DNA from 2 places in the Pseudomonas sp. EU05-FHT14B02 genome. Region 1 is predicted to be linked to the other one. Evidence: predicted binding sites of a transcription regulator. Region 1 holds the regulator's gene; the other holds the start of a gene.
The links. Region 1 encodes FliA, which starts transcription of late flagellar genes. Its sites were predicted from a motif close to CTAAAGTTTNNNNNNNNNNNGCCGNTAA; they were not measured.
Positions count from the first base shown of each region.

Region 2: the regulator FliA is predicted to act here: its motif matches at 4,291-4,318, upstream of motA (flagellar motor stator protein MotA).

Region 1 covers NZ_JBYTDD010000010.1:102,460-109,350, forward strand. The annotation lists gene flhF (flagellar biosynthesis GTPase FlhF) at 1-676, shown strand, start outside; gene fleN (flagellar synthesis regulator FleN) at 793-1,623, shown strand; gene fliA (RNA polymerase sigma factor FliA) at 1,620-2,360, shown strand; gene AC3WTM_RS11830 (chemotaxis response regulator CheY) at 2,528-2,899, shown strand; gene AC3WTM_RS11835 (protein phosphatase CheZ) at 2,921-3,709, shown strand; gene AC3WTM_RS11840 (chemotaxis protein CheA) at 3,756-6,020, shown strand; gene AC3WTM_RS11845 (protein-glutamate methylesterase/protein-glutamine glutaminase) at 6,069-6,891, shown strand, end outside.
Region 2 covers NZ_JBYTDD010000015.1:105,806-112,696, forward strand. The annotation lists gene AC3WTM_RS15645 (caspase family protein) at 1-910, shown strand, start outside; gene AC3WTM_RS15650 (toll/interleukin-1 receptor domain-containing protein) at 910-1,401, shown strand; gene AC3WTM_RS15655 (hypothetical protein) at 1,777-2,214, shown strand; gene motB (flagellar motor protein MotB) at 2,326-3,366, opposite strand; gene motA (flagellar motor stator protein MotA) at 3,370-4,221, opposite strand; gene AC3WTM_RS15670 (HDOD domain-containing protein) at 4,389-5,927, shown strand; gene rhdA (thiosulfate sulfurtransferase) at 5,969-6,784, shown strand; gene asd (archaetidylserine decarboxylase) at 6,803-6,891, shown strand, end outside.

The sequences.
Region 1 (6,891 bases):
GCTGGAAGAGGGCGGAGTGATCGCCATGGTCGGCCCTGCCGGCATGGGCAAGACCACTACCCTGGCCAAGCTGGCCGCCCGTTACGTGCTCAAGTACGGCGCGCAGAACATTGCGCTGGTGAGCATGGACAGCTTCCGCATCGGCGCCCAGGAACAGCTCAAGACCCTGGGGCGCATTCTCAATGTGTCGGTGACCCACGTCGATCCCGGCCAGTCCCTGGTGCAGGCCCTGGAACCATTGCTGCGCAAACGCGTGGTGCTGATCGATACCGCGGGCCTGCAGGCCAGCGATCCGGCGCTGCGCATGCAGCTCGAAAGCCTGGCCGGTCGCGGCATCAAATCAAAAAATTATCTGGTCCTGGCAACCACCAGCCAGAAACAGGTTCTAACGGCCGCTTATCACAGTTACAAGCGCTGCGGGCTCGCCGGCTGCATTCTGACTAAACTGGATGAAACGGCTAGTCTGGGTGAGGTGTTGAGCCTTGCCATCAGTCATGAACTGCCGGTGGCTTACCTGACCGATGGCCCGCGGATCCCGGATGATTTGCATCTGCCGCGCCGTCATCAATTGGTCAGCCGCGCCGTGAGCGTGCAAATGCAGGAAGAACCCAGCGAAGAAGCCATGGCTGACATGTTCGCTGACATCTACCACAGCCCGACCAAGCAGGTCGGCTGAGGTAATAATGAACAGTTTTTGTACCTACATCGATGGTCTGCCATGCATTGTTCCGTTTGTGAACGCGCAGCCAGTAATGTGGCCTCCGTCTATGCAAGACAAGGTAAAGAAATAACATGGGCAGCATGCATCCCGTACAGGTGATCGCGGTGACCGGCGGCAAAGGTGGCGTCGGGAAAACTAATGTGTCAGTGAACTTGTCCCTGGCTTTGGCCGAACTTGGCCGGCGCGTCATGCTGTTGGACGCCGACCTGGGACTGGCGAACGTCGACGTTCTGCTGGGCCTGACACCCAAACGTACTCTGGCCGACGTGATCGAGGGCCGCTGCGAACTGCGCGATGTATTGCTGCAGGGACCCGGCGGCATCCGTATCGTTCCGGCCGCATCCGGCACTCAGAGCATGGTGCATCTGAGTCCCGCGCAACACGCCGGCCTGATTCAGGCCTTCAGTGATATCGGCGATAACCTCGACGTACTGGTGATCGACACCGCTGCGGGCATTGGTGACTCGGTAGTCAGTTTCGTCCGGGCAGCCCAGGAAGTGCTGCTTGTGGTATGCGACGAACCGACCTCGATCACCGATGCCTACGCCTTGATCAAGTTGCTCAATCGCGACTATGGCATGAACCGCTTCCGCGTCCTGGCCAATATGGCCCAGAGCCCGCAGGAAGGACGCAACCTGTTCGCCAAGTTGACCAAGGTTACGGATCGCTTCCTCGACGTCGCCCTGCAATACGTCGGTGCGGTGCCTTACGACGAAAGCGTGCGCAAGGCGGTGCAGAAGCAGCGCGCCGTCTACGAGGCTTTCCCGCGTTCCAAGTGCTCGCTGGCGTTCAAGGCCATCGCGCAGAAGGTTGATACCTGGCCGCTGCCTGCCAATCCGCGCGGGCACCTGGAGTTTTTCGTCGAGCGCCTCGTGCAGCAGACCGCAGGACCTGTTCTATGACAGCCAGCGGCTACAACCTCTACAAGAAGTCGGCCCGTGATGCGCAGTACGAGCTGATCGAGCGTTACGCGCCGCTGGTTAAACGCATTGCCTACCACTTGCTGGCGCGTTTGCCGGCCAGTGTCCAGGTCGAAGACCTGATCCAGGCCGGGATGATTGGCCTGCTTGAAGTGTCGACCAAATATGACGCCGGCAAAGGCGCCAGTTTCGAGACGTACGCGGGCATACGAATCCGCGGCGCCATGCTCGATGAAGTGCGCAAGGGGGACTGGGCGCCACGTTCGGTGCACCGCAATACGCGCATGGTCAGCGATGCCATTCGCTCGATTGAAGCTAAAACCGGCCGTGACGCTAAAGATCACGAAGTTGCGGCCGAACTCCAATTGAGTCTCGACGATTACTACGGAATTTTGAACGACACCCTGGGCAGCCGGCTGTTCAGTTTCGACGACCTGTTGCAGGACGGCGAACACGAAGGGCTGCACGAGGATGGCGCGAGTGCTCATGTCGAGCCGTCACGCGACCTGGAGGATGAACGCTTCCAGGCTGCGCTGGCGGATGCGATTGCCAATTTGCCGGAGCGTGAGCGACTGGTGTTGGCGCTGTACTACGACGAAGAGTTGAATCTCAAGGAAATCGGTGAGGTCCTGGGGGTCAGCGAATCGCGGGTCAGCCAGTTACACAGCCAGTGCGCGGCCCGTTTGCGGGGGCGTTTGGGGGAGTGGCGAGCGCGCTGAAGGCAGTGTGGGGGCACTGCGAACGAGGTTGGTGTGGTGTTGAACTGCGCCGGTCGCGATCTGTTGTGCTCCAGACAGTCATTGAGTGCTTTGCCGGATTGATTGAAATGGCGTGTCCAGGTGCTGGGCGCGTTTAAGACTGCTTGGAGGTCGAATTGGACAAGAACATGAAAATCCTCATCGTTGATGACTTCTCAACGATGCGGCGGATCATCAAGAACCTGCTGCGTGACCTTGGGTTCACCAACACCGTCGAGGCCGACGATGGCACTACCGCCATTCCGGTGCTCAACAGCGGAAGCATCGACTTTCTGGTAACGGACTGGAACATGCCTGGCATGACCGGTATCGACCTGCTGCGTCACGTGCGTGCCGATGAAAAGCTCAAGCACCTGCCGGTGCTGATGGTGACCGCTGAAGCCAAGCGCGAGCAGATCATCGAAGCGGCCCAGGCCGGCGTTAACGGCTATGTGGTCAAGCCCTTCACGGCCCAGGCGTTGAAAGAAAAAATCGAGAAGATTTTCGAACGCATCGGTTGATGAGTGCGCCACGGGGGAGCTATGGGCAATAACGAAACTTCATTGGGCGATTTTGAATCGACCCTGAAAAAACACGCCGTCGAATTGGTCGAGAGCCTTGAAAAAGGCAAGTTCGGCGACGCGGTGCAATTGATCCATGAGCTCAACCAGACCCGTGACCGCGGCCTGTATCAGGAAGTGGGCAAGCTCACCCGCGAACTGCATAGCGCGATCGTCAATTTCCAGATTGACCCGCACATGCCGCAGGCCGAAGAAGTGTCGCAGATCACCGACGCCACCGAGCGCCTGGGGTATGTGGTCAAGCTGACCGAGGCTGCGGCCAACCGCACCATGGATCTGGTGGAAAGTGCCACGCCGCTGGTCAATGGCCTGGCCGATGAAGCCAAAGTGTTGAGCGCGGACTGGGGGCGCTTCATGCGTCGCGAAGTCGGCGCCGAAGAGTTTCGTGAACTGGCCCGGCGGGTCGACGGGTTCCTGACACGCAGCGGCACGGACAATCGCGCGGTGTCGGGCAACCTCAACGACATCCTGCTCGCCCAGGATTACCAGGACCTCACAGGCCAGGTGATCAAGCGTGTGACCCAGTTGGTCACCGAAGTTGAAAGCAACCTGCTCAAGCTCGTGCTGATGGCCAGTCAGGTGGACCGCTTTGCGGGCATCGAGCATGACCGTGAAGCGATGCTTGCTGAAAAAGATCCACAAAAACATCTCTCTCAGGGTGAAGGTCCGCAGATTCATGCCGATAAAAGAGAAGACGTTGTGTCCGGTCAGGACGATGTGGACGATTTGCTATCCAGCCTAGGGTTTTAGAATTTTAGGCATTTTAGGTTTTTAGACCTTTAGGAGCACCCCCTTAATGAGCTTCGGCGCCGATGAAGAGATCCTTCAGGATTTCCTGGTTGAGGCCGGCGAGATTCTAGAGCAACTGTCCGAGCAACTGGTCGAGCTGGAAAGCCGTCCGGATGATGCGGATTTGCTCAATGCAATTTTTCGCGGTTTTCACACTGTAAAAGGGGGCGCCGGCTTCCTCCAGCTCAACGAGCTGGTGGAGTGCTGCCACATCGCCGAGAACGTGTTCGACATCCTGCGCAAGGGCGAGCGTCGCGTCGACTCGGAACTGATGGACGTGGTTCTCGAAGCGCTGGACGCGGTGAACAGCATGTTCAGCGAAGTCCGCGAACGCAGCCCGATCACGGCCGCGACACCGGAACTGCTCGCGGCACTGGCCCGTCTGGCCGAGCCGCAATCGGCTGACGAGGCGGCTGCCGCACCTGTCGTCGCCGTGGTCGAAGCGCCTGTGGCTGAAAGCGAGTCGGGCGATATCACCGACAATGAATTCGAACAACTGCTGGACTCGCTGAACGCCGTCAAGGCCCAGGCCGAGGCCCCGGCGGCTGTTCCAGCGCCTGCCGGCAATGCCGCTGGCAGCGACGAAATCACCGATGCCGAGTTCGAGTCGTTGCTCGATCAACTGCACGGTAAAGGCCAGTTCGCCGTTGACGCGGTGGTCCCGGCACCGGCTGCGCCAGAAGCCCCGAAAGTGACTGGCGACAGTTCCGATATTACTGACGACGAATTCGAAGCACTGCTCGACCAGCTGCACGGCAAGGGTAATTTTGCTGTCGAGGCGCTGGAGTCGGCCATTGCTTCTGTGCCTGCACCCGCGGCACCGAGCGCGGTGGCGGCCGGCAGCGATCTGATTTCCGATCACGAATTCGAAGCGCTGCTCGACGAATTGCACGGCAAAGGCAAGTTCACTGAAGTGGGCGCGACGGTTGGAACGGCAACCGGCGCCAACGCCTCGGTTGCGGCACCTGCCGCCAAGGCAGCCGCGCCGAAACCGGTGGCCAGGGCCCCCGAGTCAAAAGCCGAAGCGCCGGCCCCGGCAACTGCTGCACCGGCATTGTCCCGTGCTCCGGCCGCGCCACCGGCCGAAAAGCCGGCGAGCGAAGCCGAGACCACCGTACGTGTTGATACTGCGCGTCTGGACGAGATCATGAACATGGTCGGCGAGTTGGTGCTGGTGCGTAACCGCCTGGTCCGCCTGGGCCTCAACAGCGGCGACGAAGCCATGTCCAAGGCCGTGTCGAACCTCGACGTGGTCACCGCCGACTTGCAAACCGCGGTCATGAAGACCCGGATGCAACCGATCAAGAAAGTCTTCGGGCGCTTCCCGCGTCTGGTTCGCGATTTGGCCCGCCAGCTCAAGAAAGAGATCAACCTGGAGCTGGTCGGCGAAGAAACCGACCTCGACAAGAACCTCGTCGAGGCCCTGGCCGACCCGCTGGTCCACTTGGTGCGCAACGCGGTTGACCACGGCATCGAGTCGCCGGAAGAACGCGAAGCCTCGGGCAAGGCCCGGGGTGGCAAGGTGATCCTGGCGGCGGAGCAGGAAGGCGACCACATCCTGCTGTCGATCTCTGACGACGGCAAGGGCATGGACCCGAACGTGCTGCGTTCCATCGCGGTAAAACGCGGTGTGATGGACAAGGACGCCGCCGATCGCCTGAGCGACACCGAATGCTACAACCTGATCTTCGCCCCGGGTTTCTCGACCAAGACCGAGATTTCCGACGTATCGGGTCGTGGCGTGGGCATGGACGTGGTGAAAACCAAGATTTCCCAGCTCAACGGCTCGATCAACATCTACTCGGCCAAGGGCCAGGGTTCGAAGATCGTCATCAAGGTGCCGCTGACCCTGGCGATCATGCCGACGCTGATGGTCATGCTCGGTAACCAGGCGTTTGCGTTCCCGCTGGTGAACGTCAACGAGATCTTCCACCTAGACCTGTCGACCACCAACGTCGTGGACGGCCAGGAAGTGGTGATCGTGCGGGACAAGGCGCTGCCATTGTTCTATCTCAAACGCTGGCTGGTCAGCTCCGCCGCTCACGAAGAGCAGCGCGAGGGCCATGTGGTGATCCTTTCGGTGGGCACGCAGCGGATCGGCTTTGTCGTCGATCAACTGGTGGGCCAGGAAGAAGTAGTCATCAAGCCATTGGGCAAAATGCTCCAGGGAACCCCGGGCATGTCCGGCGCTACCATCACCGGTGACGGCCGCATCGCGCTGATTCTCGATGTTCCGAGCATGCTCAAGCGTTACGCCACACGGCGTATTTGATTCTGGTGGAGCGAGGCGCCTGGCCTCGCTCCATCTAATGGAGTGTTTATGGCAGTCAAAGTCCTGGTGGTGGACGATTCGGGTTTTTTCCGCCGCCGCGTCTCGGAAATTCTTTCAGCGGATTCCAATATCCAGGTCGTCGGCACGGCGACCAACGGCAAAGAGGCGATTGATCAGGCGCTGGCCCTCAAGCCGGATGTGATCACCATGGACTACGAGATGCCGATGATGGACGGCATCACCGCCGTGCGGCACATCATGCAACGCTGCCCGACCCCGGTCCTGATGTTCTCCTCGCTGACCCACGAAGGCGCCCGGGTCACCCTTGATGCGCTGGATGCCGGCGCGGTGGACTTCCTGCCGAAGAATTTCGAAGATATCTCGCGCAACCCAGAGAAGGTCAAGCAACTGTTGTGCGAGAAGATCCTGAGCATCTCGCGCAGCAATCGTCGCGTCAGCACTTACAGCGCTCCGGCCCCTGTGGTCGCACCTGCTCCAACAGCTGCGCCTTCGAGCGTCGGCAGTTACGGCAGCAGTGCGCCTGTACGTCCGGCACCGATCCCCGCGCGTACGCACGCGGCCACTGCGTCGTCGCCCGCGCCGAAACGCAAAGCCTTCAAACTGGTGGCCATCGGTACATCCACCGGCGGCCCGGTCGCACTGCAGCGAGTGTTGACCCAATTGCCGGCCAACTTCCCGGCCCCGATCGTGCTGGTTCAACACATGCCGGCGGCCTTCACCAAGGCCTTCGCCGAGCGCCTGGACAAGCTCTGCCGCATCAGCGTCAAGGAAGCCGAGGATGGCGATATCCTGCGTCCGGGCCTGGCGCTACTGGCACCGGGTGGCAAACAGATGATGATCGACGGCCGCG
Region 2 (6,891 bases), on a different contig from region 1:
CCTGAGCGGTTGCAGCAATGACGCCATGGCCATGGCCTCCGTCCTGAAAACCGACGCCAATGGCGATCCGAACTTCAAGAACATCGTGCTGACTTCCGCCGAGGACTTCCTGAGCAGGGCAAAACTCGAAGACCAGATCCGCGAGCTGTTTTCCGGTGACTGCAATGTCGCGCTACTGTACTTCGCCGGTCACGGCAGCTTCGACACCGACACCGACGAAGGCATGTTGATCCCGCAGGATTACAAGAGCGCCAAGGACGGGATTCGCCTCAGCGACATCCTCAACTGGGCGAGCAAGGCCACCAAGATCAAAAACAAAGTGATCATTCTCGATTGTTGCCAGAGCGGCTCGGCCGGCGAACTGCGCGCCTTGCGCAGCGAAGGCAGCGTGGTCGGCGAAGGCATGACCATTCTGACCGCCTGTAAAAAGGAAGAACCGGCGATGGAGGGCATGCAGCACGGCGTGTTTACCGGATTGCTGCTCCAGGCCCTGCACGGCGGAGCCGCGAACATCCTGGGCAAAATCACCCCCGGCAGCCTCTATTCGTTTGTCGACAATGCCCTTGACGCCTGGGAACAGCGTCCGGTGTTCAAGACCAACGTCTCGCAGTTCATTTCCCTGCGCGAAGTGTCACCGCTGATCCCCAAAGAAATCCTGCGCAAACTCCCCGAATGGTTTGCCGAAGCCGAGTCGGTGTACCCCCTCGCCCCCAGCTTTGAGCCCACCGAGCCCGAGTTCAACCCGGAACAGGGCGAGGTCTTCGCCCAGTTGCAAAAGTGCAACCGCCACAGCCTGGTCGAACCGGTGGACGCCGAACACATGTACTACGCCGCCATCCACTCCACCGGCTGCCGCCTCACCGCCCTCGGCGCCTATTACCGCGAACTCGCGATCAAGGGACATTTCTGATGCCAGTGTTTATCAGCTACCGCCACATGGACCGCGCCCACGCGATCAACATCAACACGCGCCTGATGCAGGCCAACATCAAGACCTACCTCGACGTACTGGATGCCGAATCCCAGACCACCGACGACATCACCGGAGTGATCACCCGCAATATCAGCGAATGCACACACCTGCTGGCGGTAGTGTCGGAGAAAACCGCACTGTCCTGGTGGGTGCCGTTCGAAATCGGCGAGGCGACCATCACCAACCGACGCATCTGCTCGTTCAAGACCGGCCCGACAGAGCTGCCGCTGTACCTCGACAAATGGCCGAAGCTGACCAGCGACCGGGACATCGAGTTCTTTATTGATGCTTATCGCAACGAGTCGATGCTCAAGCGCTCGATGTCACTGGATTCTGTGACCGGTAGCGAGTCGGTGCGTAGCGTTAACAGGACTAACGCTGATCGATTCCACACGGATCTCAAGTCCAGGATTATTCGCGGCTTCTGAGTTGCCCACCTAAAAAACCATATCGCCAGATATGGTTTTTTTGCACTGCAAAACGATCCTTCACCTTTTATTTACTTGAGTCATTAAACTGTCGCAACATCGAAGCCTTTTATTCAGTCAAAGAAAATCACTTAGAGCCAATGAGCAAACTAAAGCTATTGCTTATTATCCTTAGCTCTAAAAACCTGTCAGATATGACAGTAGATCAAAGCAAAAAAAACACTGACCATGTTGCCTGAGGCTGAGCACTTGAAAAGTTCGGATGGAGCGATAACTCCCGACAATTCACCGCGCTTTTTTCTCTGAGGTTTTACGAGCAGAGGTTGACTGATCACAGCCAGCCTGGCTGACACCTTCAACACCGAGAACCTATATATGAATATTAAAAAACCAGCTCAGAAGCACGATAAACAACCAATGAACGGGAAGGTAGCTGCAGTGATGCGACTGGCAAACGCAGAACGCACATTCGAGTCATATTTTTTGTATGGTGATAGTAATCCGGAGCATCGTTACATTAACGCTTCATCCCAAAATAGCGACTACATTGTGTTTACAATCCCGGCAACCTGGGGATTAGGCCCCCATGATTTAAAGTCTCACCCGAAAGTTATCAAATTTGAGCCCAGCTTAGGCTTTCCGAACGATCCAGAGTCGTGGTATGCCCAACGAGGGGAAGTATTCATTACTGACATTAGCGATAAGAATTTTGAAGGCAGGTTTACTTGTTATGGAAACCCCATTGATGGTGAGGATAAGCCGGCATTAATAGGAGGAACTTTCAAGATTGACTTCACGCCACCTAATAAATAACTTCGATTCTTTACAGAGTCCGCACTCATCACGCAGTGAACGCTGCTCAAAAAATGCCCGTATCGCAAGATACGGGCATTCTCCTTTTACGTTACATTCAGCGCTCGGAAATCACGGCTTCACGGCCGGAGCACCGGGGTCACCCGTTTTCGGCGCTGGATCATCGAACAAGTTCAACCGTTCACGAAGCTCGTGCGCCGGCAGCGGTTCCTTGTCCGCCGGCAACGCGTTCGGGTCGACCGGTGCAGCCGGTGCGGCTCTCGGCGCAGCCGAACCTTGCGGTGCATCAGGAGCAGGCTCAGCACCTTGCGAACCTTCGATCGCACGCTGGGCTTTCTTGGTCAGCACCACGATGTCGATACGGCGGTTCACCGGGTTGAACGGATGTTCGCGATCGAACAGGGCCGACGAGGCATAACCGACCACGCGCGCCACCTGCGCATCCGGATAGCTGCCCGCCACCAGCGCACGACGCGCGGCGTTGGCACGGTTGGCCGACAGTTCCCAGTTACCGAAATCACCGGTGCCCGTGTATGGCTTGGCATCGGTGTGGCCACTGATACTGATCTTGTTCGGCACCGCCTTGATGGTGTCGGCCATGGCCAGCAGGATGTCTTCGAAATACGGTTTCAAACGCGCTGAACCTGAATCGAACATCGGGCGGTTTTCCGCGTCCATGATCTGGATTCGCAGGCCGTCCGCCGTGATTTCGAACAGGATCTGATCCTTGAACTTCTGCATCTGCGGGTTTTCTTCGACCTTGTTCTGCAGTTCTTGCAGCAACAGCTCGAGGCGCTCTTTTTCGACCTGCTCGGCCATGCCTTCGACCTGATCGGTATCGATGGTGACCTTGTCCGGCTGCGGCTGAGACTTCACCTCGGGGTTGAGAGTGTTTTCCGGCGCCAGGGTCGGCGTGCCGCCCAGATCGATGATGTAGGGCGTGCCACTTTCGGAAAAGCCGATCGGGTCCTTGAAGTAACCGGCGATGGCAATTTTCTGTTCCGGCGTGGCGGTGGAAAGCAGCCACAACACCAGGAAGAACGCCATCATCGCCGTGGCGAAGTCGGCGAAGGCGATTTTCCACGCGCCCCCGTGATGCCCACCGGCGATGCGCTTGACGCGCTTGATGATTATCGGCTGATTATTTTCCATAACTTAACGACCGCGAACCGCTTGTTCCAGCTCGGCGAAGCTTGGACGATGCGCCGGATACAGGACCTTGCGCCCGAACTCCACGGCCAGCGATGGCGGCATGCCGGAAGCCGAAGCCACCAGCGAGGCCTTGATGGCTTCGTAGACGTTCAGTTCTTCCTTGGCATCATGGGCCAGGGAATGGGCCAGCGGGCCGAAGAAGCCGTAGGCGGCGAGAATACCGAAGAAGGTACCCACCAGTGCCGCACCTACGTGCAGGCCGATGGACTTCTGATCGCCCTCACCCAGCGAAGCCATGGTCACCACGATACCCAGTACCGCCGCGACGATACCGAAACCGGGCATGGCGTCGGCGATGCCGTTGACCGCGTGGGATGGGTGCTCGAGGTCTTCCTTGAGGCTGAACAGTTCCATGTCGAACAGGCCTTCCAGTTCGTGGGGAGCCATATTGCCGGAAGACATGATGCGCAGGTAATCGCAGATGAACGCGGTCATGCGCTCGTCCTTGAGTACCGACGGGTACTTCGCGAAGATCGGACTCGCAGCGGCATCTTCGATGTCGCCTTCGATGGCCATCATGCCTTCGCGGCGGCTCTTGTTGAGGATCTCGTAGATCAGGCCCAGCACTTCAAGGTAGAAGGCGTGGTTGAAACGTGAACTGAACATGCTCAGAGACTTCTTGAGCACGTGCATCGTCATGTAGCCGGGGTTGGCCTGCAAGAAGGCGCCGAGGGCCGCACCGCCAATGATCATGACCTCGAAAGGTTGTATCAGGGCGGCGATCTTGCCGTGGGAAAGCACGTATCCGCCGAGCACGCTCGCGAATACGACGATGATGCCGATAATTTTAGCCATAGGTTAGGAGAGCACTTACTGAGTCGGGTTCAAGGTCATATTCGGAAGTTAAAAAATCTCTTCTTCTACTTATCGGCAAAACTGCGCCAGACTATAGCCCGTTCAGGCGAAAAGCTAATTTGACCCCATCCGGGCACAGGTAATGTTGACGATGATCGCCTCCCACCATGGTTAACGAAACGAACGTTCCAACACCAAAACCAACGACCCTCGAAGGCTGGGTCAAGCTGCTCGATGGCGTACGTCTTCCCATCCCGCAAGCCAGCCATGACCGTGTCTGCAAGGCCATCCGCGACAATCGCAGCTCGCTGCGCGATATCGCCGACCTCATGCAAGGCAGCCCGGCCCTGGCCTTGAGCGTGATTCGCGAAGCCAACCGGCACACCCATGGCAGCATGACCGAGCCTGCGGAAAACCTTGAAATTGCAATCAATCGCCTCGGCCTGAAGCGCACCGAAGAGCTGCTCGCACGCTTGCCCGCCGCCCCCCAGTCCGACATCCCCAAAGCCTTGCGTCAGCTGCAGATGATCAGCCAGCACGCAACGCAACAGGCCAACGGTTTTTTTGCCAGTCGCCTGGCGCGCCTTTGGCAGGATATCCACTGGGGCAGCCTGCTGTTTCTTTCGCCGCTGTGGCCGCTGGCGCTGACCCATCCAGAACTGCTCGAAGACTGGGAGCTGCGAGTCATCCATAAAGGCGAGTCGGCACGCAAAGTCGAGCAGCAACTGTTTGGCGTACGCCTGCTGGAAATCGGCCAGGCGCTGGTGGAGGTCTGGCGCTTGCCGATCTGGGTGCAGCAAGGCTATCGATTGCTGCTCACAGAGCAGCGGGAACTGGTGAAAGTCCTGCGCATCGCCCGTGACAGCGACCATCCACTGCGCCAGCAGAATCGCCTCGATGACGATCCGACCCTGCGCCGCTGGCTCAATCAACCGGCCAATACAGTGCTGCTGGCCAATGGGCTGGCGCTGTCGGCGCAACACGCCTGGGACAGCCCCCATAGTGAGCGCTGGCAGTACCTGACCAGCCTTTACCTGCAAATGCCGATGGACGAAGTGCAGCAGCAATTGCACCAGCAAGCCGCCAACAGCGCACGCCAACACGCCATGCCCGACCTCTGGCACCCCGCCGAGTCGCTGATCTGGCCGTGGGGCATGAACCGTGTCCACGCAGGCTTGCTGCCGGCAGCGGCACCTACCGCCGAAGACCTGGCGAAGTGGCGCAAGCAATGTACCGAGTTGCTGGTCGAGCCGAGCCGTTTCACCAACGCCATGCACCTGACCATCGCCGCCCGTGACGCCCTCGTGGCCTGCGGCATGCGCCGGGTGATGATCCTGATGGCCGATCGCACCCACGCCAACCTGCGCGTGCACCAGACGGCCGGCCTGCCGAAAGAGGCGGCCGGGCTGAACTTCGTGGTCAGCCAGAGCAACGTGTTGCAACGCCTGCTTGCGCAACAGGCCCAGGTCCGCCTGACACCGGCCAACAATGCGCAATTCTCGGCCCTGCTGCCCAACAGCCTGCGCTCGCAGTTCAGCGGCGAACACCTGCTGCTGCGCTCGCTGGTCAACAATGGCCGGGTGATCATGATCGTCGTGGCGGATCAGGGCGGTGGGCCGCTTTCAGAAATTTCCGTACAGGCCTTCGGCAAAACCGCACAATGCATCGAAAAAGCCCTGCACAGCTTTAGCAGCCGAGGCCAATAAGCTGCGCTACAATCCTCCCTTTTGTGCTCTGGAGACCTCACATGTCTGACTTCTCTGGCTTGCCGCTGGTGATCGAGCCGAGCGACTTGCTCCCTCGCCTCGACGCCCGCGAACTGATTCTGGTGGACTTGACCAGTGCCGCCCGCTACGCCGAAGGGCACATTCCCGGCGCGCGCTTTGTCGATCCTAAACGCACGCAACTGGGTCAGGCGCCCGCTCCTGGACTGATGCCCCCGCAGGCAGCACTCGAAGCGTTGTTTGGTGAGCTGGGACACAATCCCGATGCGGTCTACGTAGTGTATGACGACGAAGGCGGCGGTTGGGCCGGACGCTTCATCTGGCTGCTGGATGTCATCGGCCACAGCAAGTACCACTATATTGACGGTGGCCTGACAGCCTGGCTGGCAGCAGGCTTGCCCATGTCGATCCAGGTCCCGCCGCACGTGGGCGGTCCGGTTGCGTTGACCCTGCACGATGAACCCACCGCCACCCGCGAATACCTGCAAAGCCGTCTCGGTGCCGCCGACCTGGCAATCTGGGATGCGCGCGGGCCGCTGGAGTACTCGGGCGAGAAAGTCCTGGCAGCCAAGGGCGGACACATTCCCGGCGCGGTCAATTTCGAATGGACCGCCGGTATGGATCAGGCGCGCCAGCTGCGCATCCGCACCGACATGCAGCAGATCCTCGATCAACTCGGGATCAACAAAGACAAAGAAGTGATTACCCACTGCCAGACCCATCACAGGTCCGGCTTCACCTATCTGGTGGCCAAGGCTCTCGGTTATCCGCGGGTCAAAGGCTACGCCGGCTCCTGGGGCGAATGGGGCAACCACCCCGATACGCCCGTAGAGATTTAAGTTTTTCAAGGACAGTTAATGAACAAGCGTCTGTTTATCGTCAGCCAGTACCTGCTGCCCCACAACCTGCTCTCGCGACTGGCCGGCTGCATCGCCGAATGCCGCGT